One region of the Citrobacter sp. Igbk 17 genome, then DNA from elsewhere that is predicted to be linked to it. Evidence: predicted binding sites of a transcription regulator. Region 1 holds the regulator's gene; each other region holds the start of a gene.
What was found. The regulator PurR, encoded in region 1, represses purine synthesis genes. The targets are predictions, from matches to a motif close to CANGCAAACGTTTGCNTG.

Region 1 (3,178 bases):
AAGACTGGTCAAAATGCGCGACAGCATCAGCGTCGTGTAATCCGGAGATATCGCCGAAAGCACATTACCCAATGTAAAAATGGCCATCAGGAAGATAAGCGCATTGCGACGCGCACGATGGGACAGCAGTAAGGTCATCAGCGGTGCGCCAACCATCACGCCTACCGCATACGCGCTGATTAACATCCCTGCGGCCGGAATGGAAACATCCACGCCTTTGGCAATGACGGGTAGCAATCCCATGGGAGAGAATTCGGTCGTTCCAATGCCAAACGCACCTATCGCCAGCGTCAGTAAAGGATAATTTATTTTCATCTATCGACTCCGTAACGTCGAGCCTTGGCACGACACATCATAAGAGTCAAAAGCATGACATTGATCGCAAAATTAATAAAGTTAACAAAACTGCAAAAGACTTTTGCTTATTTGCAAAAAATAGGAAGGGAAAGACAAGCAGAAAGGATGAGGGAGAGTGAACTCCCCCGGGGGAAATCAGTGCAGTGCTGCAGTCAGGCCACCCGCAACAATCAGGCCCAGAACAATTATGGTCGTCACTAACGAAAATTTCAGATCGGTGCTCATCAAGTTTTCTCCTTTTTATTCCCACACAAAAAGTGATATTGCGCATTTTTACACACTTGAAAGCAAAAATCTCTCACGATTTATATTGATAACTGCTTTTAACTCTTCCCCTTTTCGTTAAGATCAGACAAAATTCCACGCTTACTTGATTAGCGTACCGGCCATTGACCCCTTCCTGACGTTCCGTGTCGTTTTCCCGGCGTGCCGCAACCCTGACGTTGCGTTGAGGGTGTGTGAAGGCAAACGTTTACCTGGAGTATTCTCAGGAGCTTAGGATATGGTCTGGAGTGAGATGTAATGGCAACTATTAAAGATGTAGCGAAGCGAGCAAACGTTTCCACTACAACCGTATCACACGTAATTAACAAAACGCGCTTTGTCGCAGAAGAAACGCGCAACGCTGTCTGGGCAGCGATTAAAGAACTGCACTACTCCCCTAGCGCAGTTGCACGTAGCCTGAAGGTGAATCACACCAAATCGATCGGTTTGTTGGCAACCAGCAGTGAAGCTGCCTATTTCGCCGAAATTATCGAGGCTGTTGAGAAGAATTGTTTCCAGAAAGGCTACACACTGATTCTGGGCAACGCCTGGAACAGTCTTGAAAAACAGCAGGCCTACCTGTCTATGATGGCGCAAAAGCGCGTAGATGGCCTGTTGGTAATGTGTTCAGAGTACCCGGAATCACTGCTTTCCATGCTCGAAGAGTATCGCCATATTCCAATGGTGGTCATGGACTGGGGCGAGGCAAAAGCCGACTTTACCGATACCGTCATTGATAACGCTTTTGAAGGTGGTTACATGGCAGGCCGGTATCTGATTGAGCGCGGTCATCGTGAGATCGGCGTGATCCCAGGTCCCATGGAGCGTAATACCGGCGCAGGCCGCCTGGCTGGCTTCATGAAAGCGATGGAAGAGGCTCTGATTAAAGTTCCCGAAAACTGGATTGTCCAGGGTGATTTCGAACCTGAATCCGGCTACCGCGCTATGCAGCAAATCCTCTCCCAGTCGCATCGCCCAACCGCCGTATTCTGTGGTGGCGATATTATGGCGATGGGTGCGCTGTGTGCCGCAGACGAGATGGGACTGCGCGTACCGCAGGATATCTCAGTTATCGGTTACGACAACGTACGCAACGCCCGATACTTCACCCCTGCGCTGACAACCATCCATCAGCCAAAAGATTCACTGGGTGAAACGGCCTTCAACATGCTGTTAGACCGAATCGTGAATAAACGTGAAGAATCGCAGTCTATCGAGGTGCACCCACGCCTGGTAGAACGTCGTTCCGTTGCCGACGGTCCATTCCGCGATTATCGTCGTTAAGTCAGTTGTGCGGGAGCCTCATCCGGTTCCCGCAGCCACTCTTTATTCAGCGTCTCACTATCCCCCAGGTAGTCCAGTAACCAGCTCAGTGCAGGCGACGTATCGTTCTGCTGCCAGGTCAGGCAACAAGCGGCATCCGGGAACGGATTTTCCAGCTGTAACGCCACCCATTTTCCGCTATCGATCCACGGTTTTGCAAAATGCGTCGGTACCATCCCGACACAGAGTCCGGCTGACAAGCAGGTGGCCGAGGATTCCCAGTCAGGAACCACAACGCGTTTTTGGTTGTCCAGCAACCATGTAATACGTTTCGGCAGTGTGCGGGAGGTGTCTTCGCGTACCAGCGATGGCCAGTTGCGCAACGTATCGTCACTGATCGGTCCCGGCATCGCCGCCAACGGATGATGACTGGCTACCACGCAACTCCAGCTCAGCATTCCCATATCCCGGAACGTATAGCGTCCCCCTACCGGAATGGCCTGCGTTGCTCCGATAGCTAACTCCACGCGACCATCCGACAGCGCGTCCCAGACGCCATTAAACACCTCCTGAAAGACCAGAAGTTCCACATCATCGAAATGGCGGTAGAAATCCACAATCATCTGTCGGGTCCGTTCTGGACGCACAATATTATCTACCGCAATCGCCAGCTGTCCTCGCCAGCCATTGGCGATTTGTTGACATTGCTGACGGGTGATCTGCATTTTTTTGATAACAGACCGACCTTCTTTTAAAAACCACGCGCCAGCAGGCGTTAATTCCACGTCCCGATGACGGCGTTCAAAAAGAGGCACAGCCAGCCACTCTTCCAGTTGGCGCACCGTGTAGCTTACCGCCGAAGGTACGCGGTGCAACTCCTGAGCAGCGGAACTAAAGCTACCGTTACGCGCCACTGCATCAACCACCTCAAGTGAATATTCCGACCACATGCTCTGCCTGCAAAAAATTTGAAATCAGTAAGCAAATATTAGCGTTTCACAGCGAGAATTACACTCACTACACTCAGCGGCAATGTTCTATTGCTAAAAAGAGAAACGATAATGCAACCAGGAAAAGGGTTTTTAGTCTGGCTGGCAGGTCTTAGCGTGCTAGGTTTTCTGGCAACGGATATGTATTTGCCCGCCTTTGCTGCTATTCAGTCCGATTTACAGACACCCGCTTCTGCCGTGAGTGCCAGCCTTAGTTTGTTCTTAGCGGGTTTTGCCGTTGCACAACTTTTGTGGGGGCCACTCTCCGACCACTATGGTCGTAAACCGATTTTGATGCTGGGCTT
Region 2 (3,178 bases), on a different contig from region 1:
AGCATTCAAACTGCTGAATATCCGGGTTCTCAGCACGCACAGCATCGATCAGATCGTTCAGATCCTGGAAGATGAGCCCATCCGCGCCAATGATTTGGCGGATCTCGTCTACTTCACGACCATGAGCAATCAGCTCCGTCGCTGTTGGCATGTCAATGCCATAAACGTTAGGGAAGCGAATCTCCGGTGCGGCAGAGGCCAGATAAACCTTCTTCGCGCCAGCTTCACGCGCCATTTCGATAATCTGTTCTGAAGTCGTTCCACGCACGATGGAATCATCAACCAGCAGTACATTTTTATCACGGAACTCAGCGCGGTTGGCATTCAGCTTACGGCGCACGGATTTACGGCGCAGCTGCTGACCCGGCATGATAAAGGTACGCCCCACATAGCGGTTTTTCACAAACCCCTGACGATATGGCTTACCGAGGATCCGGGCAATTTCCAGCGCGATATCACAAGAGGTTTCAGGAATGGGGATCACCACGTCGATATCCAGGTCTTCCCACTCACGGGCAATTTTTTCGCCAAGCTTTGTTCCCATATTCACACGGGCGCTGTAGACGGAAATCTTGTCGATGAAGGAGTCAGGACGCGCGAAGTAAACATATTCAAACAGGCATGGGTTGCTGACCGGATTATCGGCACACTGGCGGGTAAACAACTGGCCTTTTTCGGTAATATACACCGCTTCACCAGGAGCAACATCACGCAGGAATTCAAAGCCCAGCGTATCCAGCGCCACGCTCTCAGACGCCACCATGTACTCGGTACGGCCGTCGCCGATATCGCGTTTGCCCAGCACCAGCGGGCGGATACCATTAGGATCGCGAAACGCCACCATACCGTGACCGATAATCATCGCCACACAGGCATAGGCACCACGGATCTGACGGTTGGTCGCTGCAATCGCGGCAAAAATATTGTCGGCTTCCAGCGGATAATGGCGGAAGTTATCCAGCTCGCTGGCGAAAATATTCAGCAGAATTTCTGAATCAGAAGTGGTATTGATGTGACGGCGCTTTTCTTCGAACAGCTTTTTACGCAGCTCATGCGCGTTGGTCAGGTTGCCGTTGTGGGCAAGCGTGATGCCATACGGTGAGTTGACATAAAAAGGTTGAGCTTCGGAGGCGCTGGAGCTGCCAGCCGTTGGGTAACGCACATGACCGATGCCCATATTGCCCTGCAAACGCTGCATATGGCGCGCTTCAAAAATATCGCTCACCATTCCGTTTGCTTTACGCAAACGGAAGCAGTTATTGGCATCAATGGTGATGATGCCTGCGGCATCCTGACCACGGTGCTGGAGCACCGTTAACGCGTCATAAATCGACTGGTTTACCGGCATAACACCGGCGATACCGACAATACCGCACATACGTCTTTTCCTCGTTCAGCAACGACCCAAAGTTTATACTTTGGGCAAGAAACTTGACGAGCTTTGCAGATAGTCAAAGAACCATCTGATGATGAAACTGAACTGCGGGATCAGCTGCGACTTACTCCAGTCTTCACTTTTCGACAGACCGGTAAATGTATCGAGAAAGAACAATATGGCGGCGACGATCAACGCCCCTCTCAGAGCACCGAAGCAGATCCCCAACACCCTGTCAGTACCCGACAGGCCTGTTTTCTCCACCAGCTGGCCTATCACAAAGTTAACGATAGCGCCGACGATAAGTGTCGCGATAAACAGTATCGCGATAGCAATCCCATTCCGAACCAGTTCGTCTTCAAAGCCCGTAAACCAGACAGACAGGTAAGTGTAGTAATGGCTGGCGACAAAGAAAGCACAACCCCAAGTCACCAACGATAATGCTTCACGTACAAAGCCACGGATCAGGCTAACCAGACAGGAAAAACCAATCACCGCGATAATGGCGTAATCAATCCAGACCATAAGTGTCCCACGATTTTACGCCCTGTCGTCCTGTTCGGGGCGCATTCTAACAGAAAAAGAAAACGTTTGCGTAGGGATTTCCTTTCCACGCGTAAATAAAAATGGCGCTGAAAAAATCTTCAACGCCATACGGTTTTATGCCTCTTCGGGCACTGCCGGATAGCGGTGTTAATACCGTATCCGACCGACATGAGACAGCCCCTTAATTAGGGGTATACCCCATCACAACCCCACTCAGGCCGGAGATTTTCTGCAGTTCCCCCAGCGAGTTTTTCAGCTTATCTCTGGACGCATCAGGCCCAACGAGAATTCGGGTTATTTTACCCTGTACCGGCGTTGACGGGGAAGTATATACCCGGAAGCCCGCACCACGTAACTTACCGACAATCTCATTGACCTTATCCGCATTTTTCAACGCACCAAGCTGCACAACGTAGGCTTTCCCGGTTGGTGCCGGCGCGTCTTCGACGACCGGTTTCGGTGCGGGTGCTGGAACGGGCGCCGGAGCAGCAGCAACAGGTTGCGGCTTCGGTTTAGGTTTTGGTGGCTCCACAGGCGCAGGGATAGGATCGAACTCTGCGTTGTTTGCTGCCGTCAAACGCGATGGATCCAACGACGGCGCGGCCGCATCACCGGCACGTACCTCTTCTGCGGCACCTTCCGGCGGTTGCGTTGGCAGTGCCTGCGTCGCCGCAGGCATCATGTCCGGTTCATCGCGATCGCCAGGTTTTGGTACCAGCGGGATCGCCGCAAACTCATCCTGATAATGTTTTTTCTGCCCGTCGAGCAGCCCGGGAAGCACAATCACCCCAAGCGCGACCAGCACAATCGTGCCAACTAATCGATTCTGAAACTTACTCGCCACCGCTTCTCCCCACGTCTAGTACTTCCATGACATGTGCGACAGTGTGAAACGATCCACACACCAACACGGTATCTTCTGGTTTTGCCGCGGCCAGGGCCGCAAGCCATGCCTGAGCCACGCTGTCATAGGCTTCGCCATTACCCAAGTGCTCCAGCAGTTGTTCTGCCGTTGCGCCACGCGGGCCTTCCAGAGGCGCACAATACCAATCGTCAACCACGCTTTTCAACCAGGCTAACGTACCGGCAATGTCTTTATCATGTAGCATACCGATAACCGCAAGTACGCGCCCACTTTTCACTAACTTTTTCAGACGTTCAGTCAAATATTCTGCCGCATGCGGATTATGAGCAACATCAAAAATCACCCGCGGTGACTCGCTCACAATCTGAAAACGCCCCGGTAAAATAGCCTGC
Region 3 (3,178 bases), on a different contig from region 1:
ACCTGCAGGATGGCGTGATAGTCGGCGCAGTAACGTTGAATCAGGGACGAGAAATACGTTTATTGAGGAAATGGATTCAGGCCAGGAAAAAGCCGCCAATGGCGGCTTTAGTCGATGAAGCAATCGTGCTTAAGTCGATATAACGGCCGGAGGATGCTGCGTTTATCCGGCCTACAAATCACTCATATGTAGGCCGGGTAAGGTGTTTACACCGCCATCCGGCAATCCGTATTACTTACGCGTAAACCGGGAAGCGTGCACAGATATCCAGCACTTTACCTTTCACACGCTCAATAACAGCTTCGTCATTGATGTTGTCCAGAACGTCACACATCCAGCCAGCCAGTTCTTTCACTTCTGCTTCTTTAAAGCCACGACGAGTCACAGCCGGAGAACCAATGCGGATACCAGAAGTCACAAACGGGCTCTTCGGATCGTTCGGCACGCTGTTTTTGTTAACGGTGATGTTAGCACGGCCCAGCGCGGCGTCAGCTTCTTTACCAGTCAGGTTTTTATCAACCAGATCCAGCAGGAACAGGTGGTTTTCAGTACCGCCAGAAACCACTTTATAACCACGGTTCAGGAACACTTCCACCATCGCTTTGGCGTTTTTAGCAACCTGCTGCTGGTAAACTTTGAACTCTGGCTCCATCGCTTCTTTCAGCGCTACCGCTTTTGCCGCGATAACATGCATCAGCGGGCCGCCCTGCGCACTTGGGAACACCGCGGAGTTCAGTTTTTTGTACAGCTCTTCGTCACCGCCTTTCGCCAGGATCAGACCGCCACGCGGACCCGCCAGGGTTTTGTGGGTGGTGGTGGTCACAACGTGTGCGTGTGGAACCGGGTTCGGATAAACGCCTGCGGCAATCAGACCCGCAACGTGCGCCATGTCAACAAACAGATATGCGCCGATGCTGTCAGCGATTTCGCGCATTTTTGCCCAGTCAACCACACCGGAATAAGCAGAGAAGCCGCCGATGATCATCTTCGGTTTGTGCTCTTTGGCCTGCTTAGCCATGTCTTCGTAGTCAATTTTACCGGACTCATCAATACCGTAAGGAATGATGTTGTACAGTTTGCCGGAGAAGTTTACCGGGGAGCCGTGAGTCAGGTGGCCGCCTTGCGCCAGGTTCATACCCAGAACGGTATCACCCGGTTGCAGCAGTGCGGTATAAACAGCGAAGTTAGCCTGAGAGCCAGAGTGCGGTTGGACGTTAGCGTAATCAGCGCCAAACAGCTCTTTCGCGCGGTCGATCGCCAGTTGCTCAACGATATCAACGTATTCGCAACCACCGTAGTAGCGCTTGCCCGGATAACCTTCAGCGTATTTGTTGGTCAGCTGAGAACCCTGTGCCTGCATCACGCGCGGGCTGGTGTAGTTTTCGGAGGCGATCAGTTCGATGTGCTCTTCCTGACGTACTTTTTCCTGCTCCATAGCCTGCCACAGTTCGGCATCATAATCGGCAATGTTCATTTCACGCTTTAACATCCGCATCTCCTGACTCAGCTAACAATAGAATTTCGGCCTAAAAAGGTTGTCCCTAGGACTTCGGCCAACAGTATAACCGAATCATTCTTCGATAACAGGTCTTGACAAAGGATTTTACGCAAACGATTACCTTCGCGGTACACAAGGCTTTTTGGAACAAAGCTCTGCTGAATTTCAACGGATTTCTTTTCAGGTTTGTGATGCAGATTTTTCACGTTGTAACCTTTACAACGCAAAGTTACAAAGAACCATTTACAATGCAGGGGTATTTTTTATAAGATGTATTTGACATACATCATTAAAGTCTCAGATAAAGGAAGACCGTATGCTTGACGCACAAACCATCGCTACAGTGAAAGCCACCATTCCCTTGCTGGTTGAAACAGGTCCGAAACTGACCGCTCATTTCTACGATCGCATGTTTACGCATAACCCAGAGCTGAAAGAAATTTTCAACATGAGTAACCAGCGTAATGGCGATCAGCGCGAAGCTTTGTTTAACGCCATTGCCGCGTATGCCAGCAATATCGAAAACCTGCCAGCGCTACTGCCAGCGGTCGAGAAAATCGCCCAGAAGCATACCAGCTTCCAGATTAAACCCGAGCAGTACAACATCGTGGGTGGTCATCTGTTGGCAACGCTGGATGAAATGTTCAGCCCAGGCCAGGAAGTGCTGGATGCGTGGGGCAAAGCGTATGGGGTGCTGGCTAACGTCTTTATCAACCGTGAGGCGCAAATCTACAGCGAAAATGCCAGCAAAAATGGCGGCTGGGAAGGCACCCGTCCTTTCCGCATCGTGGCCAAAACCCCGCGTAGCGCGTTAATCACCAGCTTTGAGTTTGAACCGGTCGACGGCGGTGCGGTCGCAGAATACCATCCGGGGCAGTATCTGGGCGTTTGGCTGAAGCCAGAAGGCTTCCCACATCAGGAGATTCGTCAGTACTCATTGACCCGCAAACCGAACGGCAAAGGCTACCGTATTGCCGTTAAGCGTGAAGAAGGTGGTCAGGTCTCAACCTGGTTGCACAACCACGCAAATGTGGGTGACGTTGTTCATTTAGCTGCACCTGCTGGCGATTTCTTTATGGATGTCGCCACCGATACTCCTGTGTCTCTGATTTCCGCAGGCGTCGGTCAGACCCCAATGCTGGCCATGCTGGACACGCTGGCAAAAGCGAATCATACCGCGCAGGTTAACTGGTTCCACGCGGCTGAAAACGGCGACGTGCATGCCTTTGCCGATGAAGTGAATGAACTAGGCAAAACGCTGCCACGCTTTAGCGCACACACCTGGTATCGTGAGCCAACCGAAGCCGATCGCGCGAAAGGTACGTTTGACAGTGTTGGGCTGATGGATCTGAACAAACTGGAAGGCGCTATCAGTGACCCGGCGATGCAGTTCTACCTGTGCGGCCCGGTTGGCTTTATGCAATTTGCTGCAAAGCAACTGGTCGGTCTGGGTGTGAAAAACGAAAACATTCATTACGAATGCTTCGGCCCACATAAAGTCTTGTAATTAAGTCAGTGAGTAGGCCGGATAAGGCGTATACGCCGTCATCCGGCAATCACTCTGCCTGATGCACTACGCTTATCAGGCCTACAAATTAACGGCGCGGCTTAGATTGCCGCGTCGTCTTCTTCGCCAGTACGGATACGAATAACACGCGCCACATCGAAGACAAAAATCTT
Region 4 (3,178 bases), on a different contig from region 1:
AGGCATTTATGCCGCCATCCGGCTTTACAGATTGATGAGCCGATTATTCGTCTGCGGCATAACCCTGTGGTGAGAGGCGATTGCCGTCCAGCCATGCTGCGTTATCGCGCATCTTCAGGCGACCGTCGGTAAACCAACTGACGACCAGCGGGTAAATCGCATGTTCCTGCGCCTGAACCCGGGCAGTAATATCATCCTCGCTATCACCTGCAAATACCGGCACCTTGGCCTGGAGAATAACCGGTCCGCCGTCCAGTTCATCGGTGACGAAATGGACTGAAGTTCCGTGTTCTTCATCCCCATTTTCCAGCACCTGACGATGGGTATGTAGGCCTGGATACTTGGGTAATAAAGAGGGATGGATGTTCAGCAGTCGTTCAGAATAGTGAGCGACAAACGCCGGGCTGAGGATGCGCATATAGCCGGCCAGCACGACGACATCTGGCGCATAGGCATCAATTTCCTGAATCAGCTGGCGGTCGAATGCTTCGCGGCTGGCAAAGTGGCTTGCTTCCAGGGAATGTGCCGGAATATTTTCCTCTCGCGCGCGAACAAGGCCGAACGCATCGGCCTTGTTGCTGAATACTGCACGTAGGGTGCCACTGATTTTTTTCTGTTTGCAGGCATCGATTATTGCCTGCAAATTGCTTCCGTTGCCGGAAATGAGCACCACAATGTTTTTCATTCAATGACCACACGCTGTTCGGAATCAGACGCTTTGATGATACCGATTTTCCAGGCGTTTTCACCTTTTGCCTTCAGCAGCGCGAGTGCACTTTCTACTTCGGATTCCGGTAGGGCAATGACCATGCCGACCCCACAGTTGAAGGTGCGATACATCTCGTGCTGACTGACGTTACCCGCAGTTTGCAGCCAGTTGAAGACGGCTGGCCACTGCCATGAGGATTCATCGATGACGGCCTGAGTATTGTCTGGCAGTACGCGCGGAATATTTTCCCAGAAACCACCGCCGGTCAGGTGTGCGATAGCATGCACATCAACCTTCTCGATCAGTTCCAGAATGGATTTCACATAAATGCGTGTTGGCGCCAGTAAATGGTCCGCCAGCGGCTTGCCTTCAAGTTCGGTGGTTTCTGGGTCGCAACCGCTGACTTCAACAATTTTACGTACCAGGGAGTAGCCGTTAGAGTGCGGGCCACTGGAGCCGAGCGCAATCAGCACATCGCCATCAGCCACTTTTGAACCGTCGATAATTTCTGATTTTTCGACGACGCCAACACAGAAACCTGCCACGTCATAATCTTCACCGTGATACATCCCCGGCATTTCAGCCGTTTCACCACCAACCAATGCACAACCAGACTGCAGGCAACCTTCGGCAATGCCGTTGATTACGCTGGCTGCGGTGTCCACATCCAGTTTACCCGTTGCATAGTAGTCGAGGAAAAACAGCGGTTCAGCGCCCTGAACCACGAGGTCGTTCACACACATCGCCACCAGATCAATGCCGATGGTATCGTGGCGTTTCAGATCCATTGCCAGACGCAGTTTTGTCCCTACGCCATCCGTGCCGGAAACCAGTACCGGTTCACGATATTTTTGCGGCAATGCGCACAGCGCACCGAAGCCACCCAGACCACCCATTACTTCCGGGCGACGAGTTTTCTTTACTACGCCTTTGATTCGATCAACCAGAGCATTACCCGCGTCAATATCAACACCGGCATCTTTGTAGCTAAGAGAGGTTTTATCGGTCACTGCTTGGGTCCCCACGCGTTAACTTGCGGTAGCAATTAAATTCGGCGCAATTCTAACAGGGAAAGCAAACGTTTGCGAGCCTGCTTTACAGTGACTTTTATCTGCTGAGTATTTCAGCATTTTACAGTCATTTATCTATTTGTTTGAACTGAGCCACGAAAATGAAACCGGGTTCAGTCTTGTGCTTGAAACCTGCCTGCTGAATGCACAGTATCGTACTGAAACCGGTTTCTGTTTTCTGTTACGTACCACATCAGGTGCGTTTGAACAGTGCAATCATGATAGGGGAAACGTATGCCTGGGTTTAAAGCAGATTTTATGTGGGGCGGTGCTGTGGCCGCTCATCAACTGGAAGGCGGCTGGCAGGAGGGCGGTAAAGGGATTAGCGTTGCCGATGTGATGACGGCTGGGGCTCATGGGGTAGCGCGTGAAATTACCGACGGCGTGATTGCAGGTAAAAATTACCCTAACCACGAGGCTATCGATTTTTATCATCGCTATCAGGATGATATTAAGCTGTTTGCTGAAATGGGCTTTAAGTGCTTTCGTACCTCTATTGCATGGACGCGTATTTTCCCGCAAGGCGATGAAGCCCTGCCCAATGAAGCCGGATTGCAATTCTACGACGATCTCTTTGATGAATGCCTGAAGTATGGCATCGAACCGGTGATTACACTGTCGCATTTCGAGATGCCTTATCACCTGGTGACGGAATACGGTGGCTGGCGCAATCGTAAACTGATCGATTTCTTTGTCCGTTTTGCCGGGGTGGTTTTCACTCGCTACCAGCATAAAGTGAAGTACTGGATGACGTTTAATGAAATCAACAACCAGGCTAACTTCCACGAAGATTTTGCTCCGTTTACCAACTCCGGTCTTAAGTATCAGCCGGGTGAAGACTGCGAACCGGTCATGTACCAGGCGGCGCACTATGAACTGGTGGCGAGTGCGCTGGCAGTAAAGGTTGCACGCGAAATCAACCCGGCATTGCAGGTTGGGTGCATGATCGCTATGTGTCCTGTTTACCCACTGACCTGTGCGCCAGACGACATAATGATGGCGATGAACGCGATGCACCGTCGATATTGGTTTACCGACGTTCACGCTCGGGGCAAGTATCCGCAGCATCTGTTGAACTACTTTGCGCGTCGCGGCTTCGAACTCGATATTACTGAAGAAGACCGACAAATACTGGCCCAGGGCTGCGTCGACTATATCGGCTTTAGCTACTATATGTCCTTCGCGACGCAGGCAACGCCAGATAACCCGCAGTTGGATTACGACGAATCGAAAAGTCTGGTGCCCAATCCGTATGTGCAGAAATCAGACTGGGGCTGGCAGATTGATCCGGTTGGTCTGCGCTATTCGCTGAACTGGTTCTGGGATCATTATCAGCTTCCGCTGTTTATTGTTGAAAACGGGTTTGGTGCGATTGACGTACAGGAAAGTGACGGCACGG

Region 2: cvpA (colicin V production protein) is a predicted target of PurR. The motif match lies at 1,956-1,973, and genes of this name have one in related genera.
Region 3: glyA (serine hydroxymethyltransferase) is a predicted target of PurR. The motif match lies at 1,605-1,622, and genes of this name have one in related genera.
Region 4: purM (phosphoribosylformylglycinamidine cyclo-ligase) is a predicted target of PurR. The motif match lies at 1,781-1,798, and genes of this name have one in related genera.

Annotation. Positions count from the first base shown of each region.
Region 1 is NZ_JANEWI010000008.1:52,743-55,920, reverse strand. Features, by position in the region: gene NNO08_RS06940 (MFS transporter) at 1-315, opposite strand, end outside; gene cydH (cytochrome bd-I accessory subunit CydH) at 493-582, opposite strand; gene purR (HTH-type transcriptional repressor PurR) at 880-1,905, shown strand; gene punR (DNA-binding transcriptional activator PunR) at 1,902-2,834, opposite strand; gene punC (purine nucleoside transporter PunC) at 2,946-3,178, shown strand, end outside.
Region 2 is NZ_JANEWI010000004.1:49,965-53,142, forward strand. Features, by position in the region: gene purF (amidophosphoribosyltransferase) at 1-1,378, opposite strand, end outside; gene cvpA (colicin V production protein) at 1,412-1,900, opposite strand; gene dedD (cell division protein DedD) at 2,103-2,765, opposite strand; gene folC (bifunctional tetrahydrofolate synthase/dihydrofolate synthase) at 2,755-3,178, opposite strand, start outside.
Region 3 is NZ_JANEWI010000046.1:13,979-17,156, reverse strand. Features, by position in the region: gene hcaD (phenylpropionate dioxygenase ferredoxin reductase subunit) at 1-143, shown strand, start outside; gene glyA (serine hydroxymethyltransferase) at 236-1,489, opposite strand; gene hmpA (NO-inducible flavohemoprotein) at 1,815-3,005, shown strand; gene glnB (nitrogen regulatory protein P-II) at 3,107-3,178, opposite strand, start outside.
Region 4 is NZ_JANEWI010000004.1:194,772-197,949, reverse strand. Features, by position in the region: gene purN (phosphoribosylglycinamide formyltransferase) at 44-685, opposite strand; gene purM (phosphoribosylformylglycinamidine cyclo-ligase) at 682-1,719, opposite strand; gene NNO08_RS04360 (6-phospho-beta-glucosidase) at 2,014-3,178, shown strand, end outside.